One region of the Oceanobacillus sp. GQ8 genome, then DNA from elsewhere that is predicted to be linked to it. Evidence: a T-box and tRNA genes for the amino acid it is inferred to sense, from the RefSeq annotation. Region 1 holds a T-box; the other regions hold tRNA genes.
What was found. The T-box of region 1 lies ahead of argS (arginine--tRNA ligase). A T-box ahead of a tRNA ligase gene usually reads a tRNA of that ligase, here a tRNA-Arg.
Positions count from the first base shown of each region.

Region 1 (5,118 bases):
TATTGCTGTTCCAATCAGTTCACCATCCCATTCTGTAATAATGTTACAGTAGTATTTTCCTTCTTCAGTGGGTGCAGTCATACTGCTATTTTCTACATTATGACGGACTTCTTCTACAAAATGAAGCAACATGGTATCAAAGTTTTCCAGCAGTTTTCCTCCTGGCGGTTCTCCTGCTTGGATGGAGCATACATATGTTCAAATCTAGTAAACGAGAAGGGTAAAGTATTATCCTTACTTATTGACTTCGATTATGAATTGGTATTATGCGGAGAGTAGATAGCGGGGTATGATAAAAGAAAAACAGGTGGGGATGACTATGGACATAACTGTTCGTTTTCGTATAGCTAGGGAAGAGGATGTAAGCGAGATTGTGCAAATGCTTGCAGATGATAAGCTTGGGAGAAGGCGAGAGCGTTATGAACAGCCACTACCTTTGTGCTACTTGGAGGCTTTTCAGGCAATTGATCAGGATCATAACAATGAATTAGTTATCGCGGTAAAAAGTGAAAAAGTTATCGGGGTTCTCCAGCTAACCTATATCCCGTATTTAACCTACCAAGGTGGGTGGAGGGCTTTAATTGAGAGTGTTAGAGTAAATTCAGGGGCACGTGGGAGTGGAATTGGAGAGCAGCTCATGAAATGGGCTATTCAACGTGCAAAGGAAAAAGGATGCCATATCCTGCAACTGACGACAGATAAACAGCGGCCAGACGCACTTCGATTTTATAAAAAGTTAGGCTTTATAGATTCTCATGAAGGAATGAAATATCATTTATAGAGTTGACATGAAGCGTAATTTCAGCTATGATTACAAAAATTATAAGTAAATTCTGTGAAGAAGAGAGTAATTATCATAGATTCTTAAGCGAGTTAGGGATTGGTGTGAGCCTAACAGAACAGTGATAATGAAGCGGACTTCTGAGAAGCAGCCTGAACGAGTGCTAGTAGGGTGTGCCGGTTGATGAACGTTAATCATTTTAAGCTTGGTTCAATTTGAACAAAAAGAGTGGTACCGCGGGTAATCTCGTCTCTATATAGAGGCGGGATTTTTTTATATTCAAAAGGAGATGATGGGGTGAAGGGTAAACAGTTATTTGCTAAGAAAATAGCGGAAAGTACGGTAGGGGTATTAACAGAGGATGAAGTATTAAAGAGAATAGAGTTACCTAAGTATCAGGAACAAGGGGATCTTGCTTTTCCGTGTTTTGAACTGGCAAAGGTATACAAGAAAAATCCAGCTTCCATTGCAACGGAACTTGCAACTAAAACAAAAGCTTCTTATTTTAGTAAAACCGTCTCTGAAGGACCCTATGTAAATTGTTTTTTAAATAAGAAACGCGTTAGTAAGGAAGTATTAGCACACATCCAAACAAAAAAAGAAGCATATGGGTCACTGTCTATAGGGCAAGGAGAAAAGGTAACCATAGACTTTTCTTCTCCCAATATTGCAAAGCCCTTTTCAATGGGCCACCTCCGTTCCACGGTAATAGGAAACGCTTATGCCAATATATTAGAAAAATGCGGTTACAAGGCGGTACGTATTAATCATTTAGGAGATTGGGGCACACAGTTTGGAAAACTCATTGCTGCTTATCATCGATGGGGAAATGAACAAGATGTTCGCCAAGAACCAATTAAGGAACTATTAAAGCTTTATGTTCGTTTTCATGAGGAAGCGGAAGTGGACTCAAGGTTGGAAGAGGAAGGACGTCTCTGGTTTCTTAAACTTGAGCAAGGGGATGCGAGAGCTTTGGAATTATGGCAGTGGTTTCGAAAAGTCTCCTTGGAAGAATTTAAAGGGATTTACAAGCTTTTAAACGTAACCTTCGATTCATACAATGGGGAAGCTTTTTACAATGATAAAATGGAGGAAACGATTCAGTTACTAAAGGGAGAAGGGTTGCTATCTAATTCTGAGGGAGCAGAAGTCGTTTCCTTGGAACAACATAATTTACCGCCTTGTCTAATTCGCAAGTCAGATGGGGCAACACTTTATGCGACAAGAGATTTGACTGCTGCCATCTACCGACATAAAAAATATCAGTTTGCCAAATCAGTCTATGTTGTTGGACAGGAGCAAAGTCTCCATTTTCAGCAAGTCTTCCTTGTTTTACGAAAGTTAGGGTTTAATTGGGCAAGTCAGCTACAGCATCTTCCTTTCGGGTTTATTTTGCAAAACGGTAAAAAGATGTCAACAAGAAAGGGAAAGGTCGTCCTTTTAGAGAATGTATTAAGAGAAGCGATTGCGATGGCAGAGAAGCGTATTGAAGAGAAAAATCCTACTTTGCAAAACAAATCTAAAGTCGCCCACGATATTGGAATTGGGGCAATCATTTTTCAAGATTTAAAAACAGAGCCACAGCATTCTGTTGAATTTTCCCTTGAGGACATGCTGCGATTTGAGGGTGCGACCGGTCCATATGTGCAGTATACGCATGCAAGAGCCTGTTCCATTCTAAGAAATTCGAATCGTTATAAGGGTAATGAAAGCCTTGATGGGTTGTCAGATGAGCCTAGTTGGTCTGTAGTGAAAAAGCTGATGGATTTCCCGTATAAAGTTCAAGAAAGCTATGAACAGGCAAAACCTTCTGAGATTGCAACCTACCTTATCTCGTTATGCCGAGAATTTAATAAATACTATGCGCACTGCAAAATTCTACAAGAGGATAATCAGCTAGCAAGTCGATTGGCCTTGGTCGAATGTACTATCATTGTCATAAAAGAGGGACTACGCCTGCTTGGAATGCAAGCTCCAAGCGAAATGTAAAACGACAAGAAAGGTGATTAACTATGCTTGAGATAGAGAAATTACAGTTAGAACCAGGTAAAAGAGTTATCATTGTCTCTGATATTCATGCAAGCAAGGAATTATTTAAAAGACTGCTAGATAAAGTAGTCTACACGTCAGAGGATTATCTATTCATTAATGGCGACCTTTGTGAAAAAGGCCCAAATAGCTTGGAGGTTGTACGTTATGCCATGGAGTTGCAACAATCTTCAAATCGTGTGTTTATAACAAAAGGTAACTGCGACATTCTCTTTCAGTATGTACTGGATGAGAAGGAAGCAATATGGAACTATATCAAAAATCAACCCAATTCTCTTTTTCATGACATGCTTCATCTTAAACAAAAGAAGCTAGATGACTTTTCAAGCTTAAAGGAACTGGGTGATTTTTACAGAGAGCATTTTTCTAACGAGATGGAATGGCTAATAAGCAGGCCACTGGCTTATGAAACAGATGCATTTATCCTTGTACATGCTGGAATTGAGAACAGGCTTGACTGGGAAAATACAAGTGAACAGTCAGCTCTTGCTATGCCTTCCTTTTACCAGCAAGGTCACGAGGCAGAAAAGCCAGTTATTGTTGGCCACTGGCCCGCGGTAAATTATACCGCGGATAAAATCAGTTCCAATAATCCAATCATAGATACAGAAAAAAAGATAATTACCATGGATGGTGGGAACCAAATAAAATCAGATGGCCAGCTGAACGCGGTCCTCTATGAGAATGGGCATTTTTCCTATACATTTGTAGATGAAATATATAAGCGAGCCACCGTCCGACAAGAACATAAGGACCTGACAGGACGTATTGGCACAGTCACCTATCCCAATTATGAATTTACGTTGCTAAAAGATGATACGTTTTTTACAATTCTGTGAGAATAAGAGCCTAGGAGTAAAACAATGGGTGAAAAATGAATATCTTATCCATTCAGGAAGAACAATACGTAGCAAAGGTGATGTGAGTACAACTTTCTTATCTGTACACGAAGGTGACGTGATTTCTATTATAAATGCTGACTGCACTGGCTATGTATTAATTAAAAACAAACAAGGTGAGGTTGGCTGGATACCGAAATCCTGTTTATAAGCAAAACGAAGAGTCATGGTGATCTATCTGAGTTCTTTACCCAGTTAGCGAAAGGGTTGATTTTAACTGTTTGTTTAACAAGACATCAAGCTGCTGGCTACACAAAACGGTACGACGGTCGGTCATGCCATAACGTTTAGCATAATCTAGCATTTCCTTTTGTTTGTTGATAATTGCTGAGTTTAGTTTGGCTTCGGCTGGTTTAATAACTTTCATAACTAAAAAGCTCCTTTTCTTCATATATGAAAATATTTTGGGACGTTCGTCACAAACGCACAAAAGTAAGTATGCAAAACTTTGCTTGGTAATGCAATAGTTTCTACAAAACAAGCTAAAACAGCATAAAATGTGACAAAATTCGCTTGAGGAGATAAAACGTCCATTATCATATAACCTCGACAAATGAATTGTAAATCAAATCCATATTCCTGCTTATTTATCTACTAAAAAACGAAGTTCCAAATTTAAATATCAAGTAATTGGGAAAACTATCCGATTTATAAAAAAGAAGAGCCTAATAATCGTTGTTCACGCAAAAAGTGGATGGACAACCATGTAAAGTTAAAAAGAAGAATGTTTGTTCATAGCAGACATGCTTCTTTACTCTTCAAAAAATTTGTCAATCAATTTTAGTTTGTTACTTTCAATTATTTTATAATTAGAGCTGTCTCCTTCATCATAGTTAAATATGGATACAAAATCGTCTTCTTTACCTAACATAAGCGTTACTCCATATCTTCTCTGCTTTTTTTCTTTGATTGTAATCCAATATAGCTCATTAATATTGGAATAATCGCCATCCGTTTCTTTAATTTTTCTAATACCTGAAAAGATGTTTATCACTTTTTCGATCTCATTTGCATTTTCCATAGTTTTAACAGCACTATCAGAAGATCTGATAATATCAATCTGGGATATTTCTTCTTTATGAATATCATTCAGATTTTCAAATGAAGTATGATCATTTAATTTTAAAAAATATAGCAAACCAGCCATTGCAATAAGAAACACACTAATTATAAGTAAAAGACTTTTCTTATTTCTCATTAAATCCCTCCAATCTGTACGTGTTTTTTATTCTATATAAATTATAATATTCTATATATAGAATTAAATTAACACATAATGCTTGAACATAGCATCATGGATTACCTATCAATTAAAAGAAGCACCAACGACCTAAAGTAGGTTGCCGGTGCTTATATAACTATTGTGCCATATGCGTCTCTCTGCTAAGA
Region 1 is NZ_JCAXEV010000005.1:260,524-265,641, forward strand. Features, by position in the region: gene AC6CHS_RS16530 (hypothetical protein) at 1-132, opposite strand, end outside; gene AC6CHS_RS16535 (GNAT family N-acetyltransferase) at 320-781, shown strand; T-box leader at 827-1,038, shown strand; gene argS (arginine--tRNA ligase) at 1,079-2,770, shown strand; gene AC6CHS_RS16545 (metallophosphoesterase) at 2,794-3,669, shown strand; gene AC6CHS_RS16550 (SH3 domain-containing protein) at 3,698-3,880, shown strand; gene AC6CHS_RS16555 (Spo0E family sporulation regulatory protein-aspartic acid phosphatase) at 3,917-4,096, opposite strand; gene AC6CHS_RS16560 (hypothetical protein) at 4,481-4,927, opposite strand.

Region 2 (5,118 bases), on a different contig from region 1:
TTCATGGATGGGCGTTCGATAATCTGTAAGCTTTCATCAGCATCTATCGTTTGAATATCCTGAGGGTTTAACCCTGTCATCATATCAATGGAACCTGACTGCAGTTCCATAAAACGCGCACCATTATCAGGAATCGTACGGAAGATAACTTTATCTACCTTTGCTGTATCTCCAAAATAGTCATTGTTTTTTGTAACCGTAATGCTGTCATCTGGTACCCATTCGCTGAATACAAATGGTCCTGTTCCAACAGGGTTTTTGAAATAATCTTCTCCATGTTCTTCAACAGCTTTAGGGCTTGCAATTCCGAAAGGAGGCATTGCAAGGGTTTGTAAAAATGGAGCATTAGGTTCACTTAGCGTGAAGGTTACCTCGTAGTCACTAGTAGCTTCCACGGATTCTATAATCCCACCTAAGTCCTCTTCCGAAGCTCCGAACATGTAGCCGTAATAAATATATTCCGCAGATGTAGCCCAACGCTCGAAATTAAATACAACATCTTCTGCTGTGAAATCATTTCCGTCATGGAAAGTTACATCATCTCTAAGCTTAAAAGTCCAGGTTAACCCGTCTTCACTAGGCGTCCACTCTGTTGCTAGTGCAGGTTTTACTTCCGTACTGTCTTCCTCGTAACGTACAAGTGTGTCATAAATTTGATTTGTAACATAAATTGATTCGCCATCGGTTACTTTTGATGGGTCTAATTGAATGGAATCCGCACCACGACCGAATATAAGTGTTTTTTCACCAGCTACATCTTCTGTGCCGTCCTCATTTGCTGATTCTTCATTGGATTCTTCATTACTAGAATCCGTGTCATCTCCAGTACATGCACTGACAGCAAGCAGCATTGCAAACAACAAGACCAGTATTCCTAACCATTTTTTGTTTATCACTATTTATCCCCCTCGTATGATTTCTTTCAACGTTTCTAGAAGCAAAATGATTAATTCACCACCTCCTTTGCAAAGTGGCAGGCAGCCATTTGCCCTGTTAAAGACACTTGTTTCATAGTTGGCTTTTCACTGCGGCAAATTGCTTCTGCGAATGGACAACGAGTATGAAACTTGCACCCCTTTGGTGGATTCGCTGGGGATGGTAGATCACCTTTTAAGATGATTCTCTCCTTTTCTTGATGAGGGTTTGCTTTTGGTACAGCAGATAGAAGTGCCTGTGTATAAGGATGCTTAGGAGATTGATAGACTTCTGCTGCCTCTCCAATCTCAACCAGTTCACCTAAATACATAACCGCCACTCGATCACTAATATGATGGATAACACTTAAATCATGAGCAATAAAAATGTACGTTAGTTTAAACTCCTCTTGAAGTTCTTCTAACAGGTTTATAACTTGGGCTTGAATGGATACATCTAAGGCGGAAACCGGTTCATCACATATGACAAGTTCAGGATCTAGTGCCAATGAACGGGCAATCCCGATACGCTGCCTCTGTCCGCCACTAAACTCGTGGGGATAGCGTGATTTGTGATAGGAACTTAAGCCAACTACATCTAGTAAGCGGTCCAGCTTTTGCTTACGTGCTGCTTTTTCCATCTGAAATATTTTCATTGGCTCCGTAATGATCTGCTCAATTGTCTTCCTTGGATTCAGGGAAGCATAAGGATCCTGAAAAATTAGCTGCATTTCCTGTCGCAGCTTTCGCATACGTTCACCGCGAAAAGCCGTTATATCCTCTCCTTTATAGATGAGCTGTCCCTCTGTTGGTTCGGTCAATTTTAAAATAGATCTACCAGCAGTAGATTTGCCACAGCCACTTTCCCCCACAAGTCCCAGTGTTTCTCCAGCTTTTACAGTGAAAGAGATGTCATCCACTGCTTTTACCATGTCTTTATTACGTGAAAATAGCGAAGTACCTTTTGTAGGAAAATGCTTTTTAAGACCTTTCACTTCCAATAGGGGTTTCATTGAAGGATTCCTCCTCGCTAATAACTTTGTCATGAAGGAAGCATCTAACTGCATGGTTATCTTCTACATTCTTTAACTCGGGATCTGCATGCAGACAGCTTTCCATTGCAAATTTACATCGTGGTGCAAAATTGCAGCCAGTAGGGAGAGAACGCAAATCAGGTGGCATCCCGGAAATAGCTTCAAGTTTTTGCTTCTTTTCAGTGATTTTAGGAATCGAGTGCATGAGACCAAGTGTATAAGGGTGTTTTCCATTATCGAATAACTTTTTTGTCTCCGTGTACTCTGCTGGCTTTCCAGCGTACATTACCATCACCCTGTCACAAACTTCGGCGACCACTCCAAGATCATGTGTAATCATAACGAGTGCCATATCGAGTTCTTTCTGCATTTTCTTAAATAACTCCAAAATTTGCGCTTGAATGGTTACGTCTAAAGCGGTAGTTGGCTCATCTGCAATGAGCAGAGACGGATTACATGATAAAGCGATTGCGATCATAACCCGTTGCCTCATTCCCCCACTGAATTCATGAGGGTAATTACGAATCCTGTTTCGTGCATCGGGAATTCCAACGAGATCTAGTAACTCCAATGCCCGATCAAATGCCTGTTTTCTAGTTAGCTTTTCATGTGCCAAAATGGTTTCAACCAGCTGTCTTTCTACGGTAAGTACTGGGTTAAGGGAAGTCATCGGATCCTGAAAAACCATTGCAATTTCCTTTCCACGTATGGCTCTCATCTCCTTGGGTGATTTTCTTAATAAGTCTTCTCCCTTAAATAAAACCTCTCCTTCCACAATCCGGCCAGGGGGAGAGGGTATCAGTCCAAGAATAGATAATGCCGTGATACTTTTTCCAGAACCGGATTCGCCAACTATTCCTAGTGTTTCTCCAGGTTTCACAGAAAAGTCCACCCCGTCAACTGCCTTCACCACACCGGACTTGGTAAAAAAATGTGTATGCAGGTTTCTTACTTCAAGAAGTGATGAATCAATTTGCATAGGACTCCTCCTCATAGATTGCTGCTAATAAATTATATGAAACATGCCCACGGTTTAATAACTTACTAGTTAAAAAACAGTACTTTCGTGCCTTTTTTTTATAAAAAGCTTGTATCTAATATTCAGGGGCGTTATAATAGCCTATGTGTCTTATTTTAAAAATAGAATTTGCGCCCGTAGCTCAGTTGGATAGAGCACTGGTTTCCGGTACCAGGTTTGTCGGGGGTTCGAATCCCTTCGGGCGCGCTATAAAAAGAAAGAGACAGCTCTTGGAAAAAAACCAAGAGCTGTCTCTTTTTCATTTATCTTCGTTCAACTAACAATCAGTGGGGGAAGAATGAAACCCCCACTGATTGAAGTTTCACTTTATAAGGAATGTATTATTTCGTCGGCCGCTTCGTCGATGGATAAATAGTCCGTGTTAATTTTTAGATGGTATTCCTGGTAGACTTTTTCTCTAGCATGAAACAGAGTTTTCATTTCATCAAGACTCTTCCCTTGTAGCACGGGTCTTGTCTCGATGAGTTGTTCACACCGATCGACCCATTTATCCCAGGATAGTTCCAAATGGATAACATAACAGGATGCCATACAAATTTCTCTCACTTCAGGCTGCAGAAACGCTCCGCCTCCTAAAGATAGAACCTTCTTTTTTTCCTGACTATAAGATTGAATCATTTCTTTTTCCTTTTCCCGAAAATATTCTTCGCCATATTTACGAAAAATTTCCGGCACAGGAAGCTGTTGTGCTCTTTCAATCTCTGCATCGATATCGATGAGTTGTCTCCCTGTTTTTTTCGCTAAGGCTTGTCCTATAGATGTTTTCCCAACCCCCATAAATCCAGTTAAAGCAATGCTCTTCTTGTCTTCTCGCTCCATGGTCACCCTCATTTCGCAATGTAATTAATTTATTCTAGTATAGGGGAAAGATATCATATTGTAACGTTGTATGGTAAGAGATTCACCTTTTTTATAATATAAAGAGACAGCTTGTAAATTATCTGAAAATGTTGGGCTAAAATGATAGAATAGGTTTAGAGAAATACTACTGGAGGATAACAAATGAAACCAATAAAGGTACAACACATTACAATAGGAGAAGGGACCCCAAAAATAATTGTTCCCATTACAGGAGACTCTGAGAGCGAATTGCTGGAAGAGATCGCTTATATTAAAGAGCTGAATCCGGATATTATTGAATGGCGGGCAGATACTTTTAATAGAGTGGCAGATTACGCTGCAGTAGAGCATATGCTAAGCCTAATTCGCGAGAAGGTACCTAACACACCACTGTTATTTACCTTTCGAACCGAACAAGAGGGCGGTAATTGCCCTATGTCCTTAGTGGACTATTTTAATCTAATAAAAGCTGTACTCGATACAAAACGAGTAGAACTCGTAGATATGGAATTACTTACAGATGAAACCATGCTACGAGAAATGATGAACCATGCAAAACAGCAAGGCGTAAAGGTTATCCTGTCTAACCATGAATTCACCCACACACCTGCAAAGGAAACCTTGCTTTTTCGTTTGCAAAAAATGGTTTCAATTGGTGCAGATATTCCTAAAATTGCCGTAATGCCACAAACGGTGAAGGATTTGCTAACACTATTGGATGTGACCCAGGAGGCGAAGGAATCAGGACTGCCTGTCATTACTATGGCGATGGGGAAACTAGGTTTATTAAGCCGTCTGTCCGGAGAAGTTTTTGGAAGTGCTGCTACATTTGCTGCAGGAAAGCAACAATCTGCACCTGGTCAGATTTCCGTCTCACAACTAAGAGAGGTACAAGATATTATCCATCAACATTCCTAAAATATTAAAGAGGTGAGAATATGAAACTTGTTAGCTATAGAAAAGGGAAAAATGCGCCATTTCGGATTGGGGCAATGTTAGATAAAAAGAAAGTAATGGACCTAGAAGAAGCATTTAGACAGATGGAGATTGCGCAAGGAGGAGAAGCTACAGAGAATTTCCCAGCAGACCCGAATGCCTTTTTTTTCGCTGGGCCAGATACATTAGATCTAGCAAAACAGGCTGTGGACTTTGTTGAACGTACACAAGGGGAGCCATTGCAGTTTGATAGGGGAGAGGTCGAATTGGGTTCGCCTATTTCACGACCTGGAAAGATCATCTGTGTGGGGAAAAATTATGCTGAGCATGCAGCAGAAATGAAAAGTGACGTACC
Region 2 is NZ_JCAXEV010000003.1:571,575-576,692, forward strand. Features, by position in the region: gene AC6CHS_RS11640 (ABC transporter substrate-binding protein) at 1-896, opposite strand, end outside; gene AC6CHS_RS11645 (ABC transporter ATP-binding protein) at 947-1,927, opposite strand; gene AC6CHS_RS11650 (ABC transporter ATP-binding protein) at 1,896-2,927, opposite strand; tRNA gene AC6CHS_RS11655 (tRNA-Arg) at 3,098-3,173, shown strand; gene AC6CHS_RS11660 (shikimate kinase) at 3,294-3,806, opposite strand; gene aroD (type I 3-dehydroquinate dehydratase) at 3,990-4,745, shown strand; gene AC6CHS_RS11670 (fumarylacetoacetate hydrolase family protein) at 4,766-5,118, shown strand, end outside.
Region 2: it has a tRNA-Arg gene. The T-box ahead of argS (arginine--tRNA ligase) is inferred to sense a tRNA for this amino acid. The anticodon was not compared.

Region 3 (5,118 bases), on a different contig from region 1:
CTGATTTAGTTGGTGCTCTAGGCTGGAAGGGGACTTTACTCCTAATCATCCTGATGATAATTGGCTTTTTCGTCGTATCGATATTTGTTATTTAATACCTTCATTATCTTATGTTAAAAGAGATGATCTATTACGTGCTTTTAAAAGAAAAGAAGATAAACATACCTGTGCAAAACAAAACGAAATCTCCATTTTGAATACTCATAGAGAGCAAGGAATGGAGATTCAACCAAATTAGTGTTCTAAGTAGGGATATCTTTATGAATTAATTCTCTTCAAAAAGAATTAATTATTATTCTTAAACTCTATCCCCAAGTATGAAAGTGCATCCTTTACGGTAGTCATTATTGGGATAGAGGTCAAATTCAAGTTGAGATTTGTTGCTACCAACGCTAACTCAGGTCGTAGCCCTGTGATAATGGTTTGCACGCCAAGCAGAGATAGTACCTTGTTTATTTTAAAAAGGTGATCTGCCACCACATTATCAAGATTATAGATACCAGAGAAATCAATAATTAAAGAGCTTATATTTTGAGCTTGAACCTTTGATGGTACAATATCTACAAGCTGTCTTGCTCTTTGATCATCAAAATTGCCTGCTAACGGGAGAATTGCTAATCCGTTGAGTAATGGTACAAGAGTAGCAGATAATTCATTTACTTGTGCCGTCATTTCTATTTGCCTTTGATCAGCTTTTTTCCGTTCTGTAATGTCTCTTACATACGTTTGTATAGCCCTTTTACCCTCGACTACTATAGGGTGACAATATAGTTCAACCTCCACTGTCGTTCCATCCACTCTATAAACCGTTTCCTCAATAACATCTGCCGGACGCCCATAGGCAGATTGTATTCTATTCCTAATCGAGTCCTTTGAAGTTTCTTGAAAGATATCTAATGGACTAGACCCAACAACCTCACTTTTATCTGCTCCAAAAAGTTCCTCAGCCGCTCGGTTTATATAAATGATTTGATAATCAGTATGAATGATTAGAGGATCCAAAGAGTATTCCATAACCTGAAGATAGTCGATTTCTGAGATTTTATTACGCATGATATTCCCTCCCAAACAACAGCTTTTAACTTAAGCCAAGTTACTATAACGAATCTGTCCATTATATCAGAGTATATTTACTAATGACATTATTAGATAGCGTCTGATTAAATAGAAGCATATTAAATACATAATACCTTGGCTCTCTACTCTTACTTTTGCTTAATCTCGATTGCCTTATTTAGACAACGCAAAAAAACCTCTTTCCAAAAAAACGGAAAGAGGGCGTAAAGTATCCATAATATCCACATCTATAAATACCATCGTTGTTACTCGTAATGCCCCCGGCAGGATTCGAACCTGCGACACACGGTTTAGGAAACCGATGCTCTATCCCCTGAGCTACGAGGGCCCGAAAAAAATGCTACATACTTACTAATCACTACCAGTATTCGCCACATCCAGCTCCAGCGCTTTTATTCAACGTACAAATCATTATACAAAAAGGAGGGCAATTTGAAAAGCATAACATTTTTTCACATGGTATGGGCAACCGTTGTGTGGTAAAATATAATACATCTTGTTCAATGGAATATGGATTGGAGGAATAGCCATGTCAGGAGTTCCTTTTATCGCAATAGAAGGACCAATCGGGATTGGAAAGACATCCCTAGCTAAAAAACTTTCTGTTCATTATGACTTTCACTTATTAAAGGAAATTGTTGAGGAAAACCCTTTTCTCGGTAAATTCTATGATGATATTGACGAGTGGAGCTTTCAAACAGAAATGTTTTTTTTATGCAATCGATTTAAACAGCTCGAGGATATCGAGAAAAAGTATTTAAACCAGGACAAAGCCGCTGTAGCGGATTATCATATATCGAAAAACATGATCTTTGCAAAGCGTACTTTACAACCAGATAAGTTTGAGAAGTATGAACAAATATATCATATTTTAACTCGTGATATGCCTGTCCCTAACATGATGATTTATTTGCATGCGAGTTTGGATACCATTCTCGAACGTATCCAGATGCGTGGACGGGATATTGAACAGAACATTAAAGCATCCTATCTTGCACAGCTTGCACAGGATTATGAGGACTATATGAATGAATTTGAAATACTCCATCCAGATATCCCCGTGATTCGAATTGATGGAGACAAGGTTGATTTTGTAAAGCATCAGCATGATTTGGATGGGATTATAGAGCAGGTCGATAAACAACTGCAAAGTTTCCGTGCAATGAGGCGATAGGTGAATAGCGTAAATAAGAAAAAAGGGGAACTACCAATGAATTTAAGAGAAAAATACCTTATACCAAATGACAGCATTATTACAATTGCCGGTACAGTTGGTGTCGGGAAATCGACGATGACAAAGGCCTTGGCGAATGCATTACAGTTTAAAACATCCTTTGAAAAAGTGGACACAAATCCATATTTGGAAAATTTCTATGCAGACTTTGAGCGTTGGAGTTTTCATTTACAAGTCTACTTCCTGGCTGAGCGCTTCAAAGAACAAAAGAAAATTTTTGAATACGGTGGTGGCTTTATCCAAGATCGTTCTATCTATGAGGATACTGGTATATTTGCTAAGATGCATTACGAAAATGGAACGATGTCAAAAACAGATTATGACACCTATACCAATCTATTTGAAGCCATGGTGATGACCCCTTATTTCCCACACCCTGATCTACTTATATATTTAGAAGGTTCATTTGATGAAGTGGTGGACCGTATTCAAGAACGTGGTAGGGAAATGGAGAAAAGCACACCTAATTCATATTGGGAAGAAATGTACAACCGTTATACCAATTGGATTGATAACTTTAATGCCTGTCCAATTTTGCGCATTAATATCTCAGATTATGATCTAATGAAAAAAGAAGATTCCATTGAGCCAATCCTTGAAAAAATTGGCCATTTTATCCAGCAATCCAGACGCTGGAAATCCAGAGAACTTATGAATTGAATGATCCCCACTTAACAGACGTTTGAAGTGGGGGATTCCTAAGAACACCTTCGTAACCGAAAGTTATGTTATTAGGCTATCCCTGCGTCCCCGCAGTTAGAAGTCGTAACGCTTCGTTTTTAAGATTCAAGCTTGCGTTTTTGTCCCGGTCATGATGTGCGTTGCAATGGGGGCAAACCCATTGGCGCAACCCGAGATTTTTAACGGCTTTATTTTGATAGCCACAATTTGGTGTGGAACAAAGCTGGCTGGACGGGAAATTCCTGGCAACGCTTATCACGTGCTTTCCATACCAAGTCGCTTTATATTCCAGCATCTGTCGAAACTGTGACCAGCTCGCTTCGCTGATAGCTTTTGCTAATTTTTGGTTTTTCAGCATGTTGGACACCTGCAAGTCTTCGATTCCGATAATGTCGTGGTTTTTGACAATAGCAGTAGAAATTTTATGCAGGTAATCCTGCCGTGCATTGCTGATACGCTCATGGAGGCGTGCTACTTTACGCTTTTGCTTTTGATAGTTCTTGGCGTCCTGTAAGGCTCGTTTTTGCTTTATCGCCCACTCTTTTCGCCGTGATAGAGTACGCTGCTCTTTTGCCAATCGATACTCTAATGTACGAAAATGTTTCGGATTTTTATATACTGTTCCATCCGAAAGAACGGCAAAATCCTTGAGTCCGACGTCAATTCCAACAGCAGAACCTGTTTTGGCTAATGGTTTTACATCTGTTTCAGCTAAAACCGAAACAAAATATTTTCCACTCGGATTGCGCCTTATCGTAGCGTTCAGGATACGTCCCTCAATTTCCCGGCTCTTGGCGAATCTGACAAGACCCAATTTTGGCAATTTGAGTTTGTTCCCAACCACCGCTATATTATGATTGGTGCACTTTGTCGTATAAGACTGAACAGGATTTTTCTTTGACTTAAACCGTGGCGCTTTATTCTGTTTTTGGAAAAAGCGGTTATAAGAATCAGCCAAGTGTTTAAGCGATGACTGCACGGCTATGCTATCCACTTCTTGAAGCCATACCAATTGCTTTTTGAGTTGTGTAAGCTGGGCGGAACAAGCCTTATATGTCAATCCTTTTCCCCTCTTCGTGTAAGCTTCATTCCATTGATTTAGGAAATGATTGAACACAAAACGGGAGCAACCAATCGTCTTCGCAATGAAGACTTCTTGTAATGCATTTGGGTAGATCCGGAACTTATAGGCTTTGTGAATAGACATATTTTTCACAACTTTCTTATATAAATATTAAATCTATTATAGCAGAAAAACAAGCACAAACGTTCGTTTTTTATGTTTAATACAGGAAAACCAGACAATTCATCTCCACCCTAGCTGAGCTTGAGGATGGAGTCTTCTTGTCTAATAACGATAAAATCAAAAGCGCAGAGTGCCTGGTTAAAACGTAGCAGCTCCTCTAATATTAATTAAAAAACACCCTACTGTATAAAGTGCCAATCTGGCTTCTTCACAGTAGGGTGTTTTATATGACGAGGCATGCTCAACAGTTAAATAAAAATCCAGATGGCAACCAAAACAATAGCGAGTATAGCCCAAAAGAAAAATTGCTTGTTAAATCCTTTACTCTTTTTCTCCATTCAGCCTTCCCCCTAATCGTTTATTGCTCATTAGCCATTCTTTTTACCAAGCTCTATCGAACGATCTCTTGCACTCTCGACACAGTTCCTTACAATCTGGTCAAAATCATTCTCTTTTAATGATTCGATACCTGCCTGTGTTGTTCCTGCTGGACTAGTGATTTTCTCTCGTAATACTTCTGCAGAATCACCTGACTGCTTCAACATTTCACCTGCTCCACGTACGGTTTGAGTAATTAAAGCCTTTGCTATTTCCTGATCAAGCCCAGAGTCGATAGCGGCCTTTTCCATTGCTTCTACCAAATAGTAAATGTAGGCAGGACCGCTTCCAGAAATGCCTGTCACAATATGCATATCCTCTTCTTCTACAATAACGGTCGTACCAATTGTGTCAAACAGCTCCTGTGCCGTTACAATATGTGCTTCTCTCGCAAATGCACCCGCCGAAATGGCTGTTGCAGAGTATCCAATTGAAGCAGAGGTATTTGGCATGGCGCGAATGACTGGAATGTCTTGACCAGTAAGGGAGGCGATATAGTCTG
Region 3 is NZ_JCAXEV010000002.1:69,087-74,204, forward strand. Features, by position in the region: gene AC6CHS_RS05345 (DUF6366 family protein) at 1-95, shown strand, start outside; gene AC6CHS_RS05350 (PAS domain S-box protein) at 286-1,053, opposite strand; tRNA gene AC6CHS_RS05355 (tRNA-Arg) at 1,333-1,405, opposite strand; gene AC6CHS_RS05360 (deoxynucleoside kinase) at 1,607-2,251, shown strand; gene AC6CHS_RS05365 (deoxynucleoside kinase) at 2,288-2,971, shown strand; gene tnpB (IS200/IS605 family element RNA-guided endonuclease TnpB) at 3,048-4,199, opposite strand; gene proC (pyrroline-5-carboxylate reductase) at 4,607-5,118, opposite strand, start outside.
Region 3: it has a tRNA-Arg gene. The T-box ahead of argS (arginine--tRNA ligase) is inferred to sense a tRNA for this amino acid. The anticodon was not compared.